Regions from separate parts of the Halomonas sp. NPDC076908 genome, predicted to be linked through region 3. Evidence: predicted binding sites of a transcription regulator. Region 3 holds the regulator's gene; each other region holds the start of a gene.

The links. The regulator PhoB, encoded in region 3, activates phosphate uptake and scavenging genes when phosphate is short. The targets are predictions, from matches to a motif close to TGTCATANNNNTGTCANA.
Region 1: a site for PhoB is predicted at 1,404-1,421, ahead of ACQKE4_RS16640 (CYTH domain-containing protein). Genes of this name have one in related genera too.
Region 2: a site for PhoB is predicted at 1,510-1,527, ahead of ACQKE4_RS07350 (DUF6482 family protein). Genes of this name have one in related genera too.

Annotation. Positions count from the first base shown of each region.
Region 1 covers NZ_JBNNIW010000034.1:25,750-28,015, reverse strand. The annotation lists gene ACQKE4_RS16650 (inorganic phosphate transporter) at 1-624, opposite strand, end outside; gene ACQKE4_RS16645 (TIGR00153 family protein) at 635-1,315, opposite strand; gene ACQKE4_RS16640 (CYTH domain-containing protein) at 1,453-2,266, shown strand, end outside.
Region 2 covers NZ_JBNNIW010000009.1:79,734-81,999, forward strand. The annotation lists partial or broken gene ACQKE4_RS07340 (cryptochrome/photolyase family protein) at 1-750, shown strand, start outside; gene ACQKE4_RS07345 (DCC1-like thiol-disulfide oxidoreductase family protein) at 851-1,063, shown strand; gene ACQKE4_RS07350 (DUF6482 family protein) at 1,134-1,436, opposite strand; gene ACQKE4_RS07355 (hypothetical protein) at 1,623-1,919, opposite strand; gene dnaB (replicative DNA helicase) at 1,999-2,266, opposite strand, start outside.
Region 3 covers NZ_JBNNIW010000008.1:114,861-117,126, reverse strand. The annotation lists gene phoR (phosphate regulon sensor histidine kinase PhoR) at 1-583, opposite strand, end outside; gene phoB (phosphate regulon transcriptional regulator PhoB) at 586-1,275, opposite strand; gene ubiA (4-hydroxybenzoate octaprenyltransferase) at 1,415-2,266, opposite strand, start outside.

The DNA of each region.
Region 1 (2,266 bases), on a different contig from region 3:
TACGTGGGTAAGCCCTTTGGTCAGCGTCACCATCGAGACAATAAAGCCCACCAGGAAGATATACCCCGGCACATAGCGCTTGGCGGCGGCAAAGGGGTCTTTGTTTTCAAAAATCAGGTGATGCACCGATTTAAACAGTACAAAACCGATGGTACCGGCGAGCAGTGGTGAAATAATCCAGCTAGAAGCAATCGTGCCGACACGGCTCCAAGCAACGGCTTCCACACCTAATCCAACCGCACCAAAACCGACGATGGCACCGACGATAGAGTGAGTGGTAGACACCGGCCAACCCCGCGCCGACGCCACCATCAGCCAAATAGCGGCGGCTAATAGCGCTGACAGCATGCCGTAGACTAACAGCTCTGGATTCGCTTCCAGCAAGACGGGATCAAGCATCCCGCCACGTATCGTTGCAGTAACCTCACCACCGGCCAGCCAAGCGCCGAGGAACTCAAAAATTACCGCGATAATAATAGCTTGTTTGATGGTGATCGCTTTCGACCCCACCGAGGTTCCCATCGCATTGGCAACGTCATTGGCACCGACGCCCCAAGCCATAAAGAAGCCAAACAAACAGGCCAGGATAATGAAGATTTCACCGTGTTGGGCAATAATCAGCATGAAGCTCCCCTTAGCGGGCTGTCAGGATCTGCAGACGGCTACCCACGCGCTCAGCGCGATCGGATAGTTCACCAACCCATTCAATAATCTTGTAGAGAAAGATCACATCGACAGGTGGCAGTTGGCTCTCGAGCGCAAACAGTTGGCGGCGAATCGACACCTGCTGGCCATCGGCCTCATGCTCAAGCGTGTGTAACTCGCGGATCATGTTCTGCATCACATCGGAAACATTGCGCCCAAAACCCGATTCCAATAGCTCTTTAAGCTCTTCCAATGCTTGGCGCGCTTGGGCCACACAGGCAACACTGGTGATAATATAAGCGCGCATGGGTTCCGCCAGCTCGTCAGGCACGCGCATTTTACGCCCCAGCATAATGCCGGTAATGTCACGAACCTTATTGGCAATTTTGTCCTGCACGCTGATCAGGTCGAGCAGATCAGAACGCGAGACAGGCAGAAACATGGTGTTAGGTAGGTTTAACCGTAGCTCTGTTTTCAACGTGTCTGCGTCATGCTCTAGGCGAGTGACGTTTTCACGCAGTTCAGCAGCGCGGTCCCAATCACCAACAAGCGATGCCTCAAAGAACGGCAATAACTGGTCGGCGCATTCATTGGCCTTGACGATGTGGGCCAGCAACGGCTGGAATGGCGAGCGGCCAAACATCGAGGAAAAAGGGTTGGAGGTAACCATAGAGCCTTTAAGCCTGTTTTCGGGAAGCCTGGAAATGGCGGCGCCAGTATAATGAGTGCGCTCGCCGCCGTCATGAAAAGTTCATAAATGTCATCAAATATTCATCTAAATGTCATGATAGTGAGGTGGCTAGCGCCATGAAATCTCCAACTCCCATTGAAGTAGAAATCAAGCTAGCCCTTGCCCCCGCTGGGCCTGACGCTGTTGCGCAGCACCCATTGCTCAGTAAAAAAATCTTTCAGCAACAAACCTTGGTCAATAGCTACTTTGATACGCCTGAAGGTGATTTGGCCAAGGCACGCATTGCCTTACGCCTACGCCAAGTAGATGGCCTCGTACTACAAACCGTCAAAACCGCAGGCCACGGTAGCGGCGGCCTCTCCCAACGACAGGAGTGGGAATGGCAAGTTCCTGACGCCCAGTTAGATCTCACTGCATTAGCAGCACTGCCTCCTTTTCAAAGCGAGCTTAGCGGCGTACTGGATACCCTTACCCCTCAACTCAGCACCGATTTCACGCGCCGCAGTTGGCAGTTGAAGGAAGAAGTCTCCTCGTATAGCGACACTGATCAGGATCAGGGCCAGGAGAGCCATATCGAATTGGTGCTGGATGAAGGTGAGATTAGTAGTGCTGGCTACCGAACGCCAATTCGAGAAATAGAACTTGAGTTAAAGGGCGGCGACCCGGAAGCCCTTTGGGCCTTGGCGCTTATGCTGGCTGAACAGGTTCCTTTGCGCCCTTCAGATAGCAGCAAAGCGGCGCGTGGCAATGCCTTAAGCGCCCAACACTGGCCCTTACCCGACGCACAAACGCCAGCGGAGTGGCTTCACCGCGCCACCCTTGCACTGGATGCCTACCATGATAGCCAGCAAGCAGTGTTTCTCATCCTTGCCCAGCAGGCGTTAGCCACCCTTGCCGGTCACCCAGCACTCGATGTCACCGATAGAGCGC
Region 2 (2,266 bases), on a different contig from region 3:
GATGAACCTGCGGGCGGCAGATGGAATTTCGACCACGACAATCGTCAGCCTATCGATGCATCGCTTGAATTTTCTGCGCTGCCCCAGCATCAACATGATGAACTTACTAAGACCGCGCTAGCCGATGCCCAGCGCCACTTCAGTGAGCATATGAGTTCCATTGAGCAGTTTAATCTACCGGTCACCCGGCGCCAGGCATTGGTCGACCTTAAACACTTTATGCAGCATGGATTGACTCACTTTGGCCGATACCAGGATGCCACCAGCGACGCATCGCCGTTTTTTTACCACTCGCGACGCTCTGCAGCACTGAATATCGGTTTATTGACACCCCATGAAGTGTGCGAGGCCACCGCACAGCGTTACTACACAGGCGATGCGCTAATCAATGCCGTGGAGGGTTTATTCACCAGATACTGGGATGGCGAGGGTATGTTCGGGGGCTCTACTGGACCCAAATGCCAGCTTATAAGGCTGCAAACAAGCTTGGCTTTCAGCGCGACCCAGATGACTATCGACAATAATTACGCCCACCATATTCAGCGGCTAATGGTAACGGGCAATTTCGCTTTGCTGTGTGAGATTAAACCCGAGGCTTTATGTGATTGGTATCTAGCGGTGTACGCCGATGCCAGCGAGTGGGTAGAGCTGCCTAACACGCTGGGCATGGTCCTGCATGCAGGCGGCGGTTTGATAGGCTCCAAGCCCTACTGCGCCTCCGGTAAATATATCGACAAAATGTCTGATCACTGACAACACTGCCGCTATCTCAGCGGCAACATATCGCGCTGGTGAATATTCAAGCCAGTGAATTTAAGCCCAGGAGCATGGCCAAGACTTTGCCGCCATGATGGGGCAACTGCACCTGCGCAACAGCCTAGGAGCGTGGTATATCGGGATGGATGCCAGCCGTGCCCTCTATGCTGTGTTGGGCTACCGGCGGCTGGTGAGATTTTCGTGCTTACCGGGAGTACGCGGCTTAATGAACACCGGTTACCGGTTTTTTGCCCGCCGCCGAATTCGGCTCGGGCAGTGGTGGGAAAAACGTAAGGGGAAGGGCTAGCTGTTGATAGCGCCTTACTTTAAAAGCTAATTTAAAAACTAACTTAAAAAGCTAGCTTAAAAAAACCAGCTTAAAAAACTAGCGGCATACGTGAAGTGAGAGGCTCACTGTAGTGCGCATCACGGCCAATTACTTCATCGTGGGGCACATGCTGGACTAAGTAAGCGCGATGAATACCGGCGCGTTTAAGCTCCATGTAAACATCATCTAGCGAGCGAAACAGCATTGGTTTACCGCGCTGCATGAGCATATGGCGCTCGGCTTCAACGTCTTCTAACTCGATTTGATAAAAACGGCTGCCCGAATGGGTAATCACGCGTATTTCAAAATTGTCGTGACTCGCGACAAACTGTTTTAGATCCTTCAGTTCCATGGTTCCCTCCTATTATTTGTATACATCATCGGGCACAGCATGCCTGTACCCGATGACATTCCTGTTGCCTGATTATTGCAATGTTATGACGATCTCCATCGCCAAAACATTCAACACTTCTACATTTAATAACTAGGAGGGCAACAGTGCAAGAGAGTTCCTGACCAAAGAGTCAACAAACAGTGCTTAACGTTGATATTCAGAAGGGTCGATAGCTTTACCAAGCGAATTACGGTCGATCCAATTACCGCCTTTTGTTTCCTTGTAGCGGAAAACCACCTTATCTCCTACTGCCACAGGAAGCTCGCCATCTTCAGTTTGATAGCTATACTTTTCACCCTCCACAACTAAGTGGTAACGGTAAAGATCGGGCATACCTAGCCACTCTTTAAAAGGTCCTTCGCGCTCTAACGACTGCAACTCACCGCGACCTTCTAGCTTAGGAAGACGCTGCCTATTTCCGCGCCGAAATCCACCTGCCATTTGCTACTCCCGTTATCTACATTTCTGGGTGGGGCATTATACGAGCTTACTCCCCATCCTCAAGTTAATCAGAGACTGCTTAATCACCGAAAGCTTCGCCGTAACTATCCGGAGCCAAATCCTCAAAGCGGGTATATTTACCAATAAACGCCATATGCACCGTACCGATAGGCCCGTTACGTTGCTTACCGATAATTAACTCAGCGATGCCCTGGTTATCGGGGTTATCTGGGTTATAAACCTCATCACGATAAACGAAGGCGATAACATCCGCATCCTGCTCAATCGCTCCAGACTCCCTCAAATCCGACATGACTGGCCGCTTGTTGGGGCGCTGCTCCAAAGAG
Region 3 (2,266 bases):
GGGTAATATCCCGCGCCATGACTAAGCGTTCGTCGTCACCGTAAAGGGTAATTTGATACTGCAGAATACGCCGCTCATCAATCGGCGACGTTAGCGTTAACGGCTCACTGTAGTTGCGGCCATTAAAATAACCAATAAAACCTGGGTCGCGCAGCAGGTTGGTAATGTGCTGGCCACGGTCATGGGCAGTTTGCAGCCCAAGCATCTCGGTCGCGGCACTGTTCCACCACTCAAGGTCACCATGACGGTCAAGCATAACGACGCTATCGCGCATCGCTTCCGACGACTCTTGAATGCGCGCTAAGGTAGCGCGCAGGCGACTTTGAGTGATGCGCTGACTTTTTTGATAGCGGTATAAACGATCAAATAGTTCGCCCCACATACCGCGGGCAGCAGGAGGCTCATCTTGGGGATGAAGGGTTAACCAAAGGTACAAGGCACGCAGCTGACGCAGATGATAAAACAGGCACACCGCTAGCCCCGCAGATAGCCCGACGCCAGCGGAGCCTAGCAGCCAACCTAAGCAAGTGCCTAGCGTAGCCAGCCACGCTAGTCGCCACAGCTCACGGCTCCATAAGCGCACATTTATACCCGTGAAGAGAAACGGTATCCGGTGCCCCGAACCGTTTGAATCAGGTTTTGATGCACGTCGCCCAGCGCTTTACGCAAGCGGCGAATATGTACATCAACCGTGCGCTCTTCAACGTACACATTGCCACCCCATACTTGATCGAGCAGTTGGCTGCGTGTGTAAGCGCGCTCTTGATGGGTCATGAAAAATTGCAGCAGCCGATATTCAGTTGGCCCCATTTCCAACGCTTTGCCGTGGGCACTCACACGATGGCTTACCGGATCCAACAGCAGGCCGTTAATCTCGATCGGATCTTCAACGCCACGAGGAGTAGCTCGGCGCAACACTGCTTTAAGACGTGCCACCAGCTCACGGGGTGAAAAAGGTTTCGTGATGTAGTCATCAGCACCTGCTTCAAGCCCTTGAATCTTATTATCCTCCTCACCTTTGGCGGTGAGCATAATAATAGGTATCTCAGCGGTGGCTTCATCACGCTTTAAGCGTCTGGCTAACTCAATGCCGCTGGTACCAGGCATCATCCAGTCGAGCAGTACTAAATCAGGCTGATGATCGACCAATATGGCATGGGCATCCTGGGCGTTATCCGCTTCAAGCACGCGATAGTCAGCCATTTCCAGCGCTACTGCGATCATCTCGCGAATGGACGCCTCGTCATCGACAATCAGAACGGTCTTGGCGGTCATACCAATGCCTCACGGTGTTCAATGAAAAACAGCTCAATGAAAAACAGCTCAAAGAAAATTGCTCAAAGAAACTAGTTCAATGACATGTCAGTGACGATAACACCATGGATTGATGACAATTACATGACAATAGCCGCTATCAGCCAGCAGCAGGCCACCAACTTAGCGCGATACCGGCAAATATCAGCAGGCCCGACCAGTGATTATTGAGAAACGCTTGGAAACAAGCGTCACGCTCACGATGGCGAATCAACCGCTGTTGATACACAAACGTCACTGCCATCGCAGCCAGCCCAAGCCAGAAAAAGCCACCTAATTCCATCCGCCAGCCGACCCAGGCGAGTAGCGTTAAGGTGGCTATTTGTAGCAAAAAAATCATTAGGCGATCGGCACTACCAAACAGAACAGCCGTTGATTTAATGCCAATTTTCAGATCATCATCACGATCTACCATGGCGTACTGAGTATCGTATGCCACCGTCCATAGTACGTTGGCACAGAACAGCAGCCATGCTTCCAGCGGGACATAGCCCAACACGGCACCAAAGGCCATGGGAATTGCCCACGAGAACGCAGCCCCCAATACTACTTGTGGGAAATGGGTGTAGCGCTTCATAAACGGATAAATGATTGCCAGCGCCACACCGCCTAACGACAGTGCCACCGTAAACCAATTGGTCAGTAGCACTAAAATAAACGCCGCTGCCACTAACGCGATAAACAGCAGCTGCGCCTCGGTTTCGCTAATACGGCCAGTGGCTAGCGGACGGTGTTTAGTGCGTTTTACATGGCCGTCAAAATGACGGTCGGCATAATCATTGACCACGCATCCAGCCGCGCGCATGACGTAAACACCTGCCACAAAAATAAGCAGCACGTTTCGGCCTGGTACGCCTTCAGCGGCAATCCACAGCGCCCAAAGCGTCGGCCACATTAATAGCCAAGTGCCAATTGGCCGATCCAAACGCATCAGTTGGAAAAAATCTGCCAC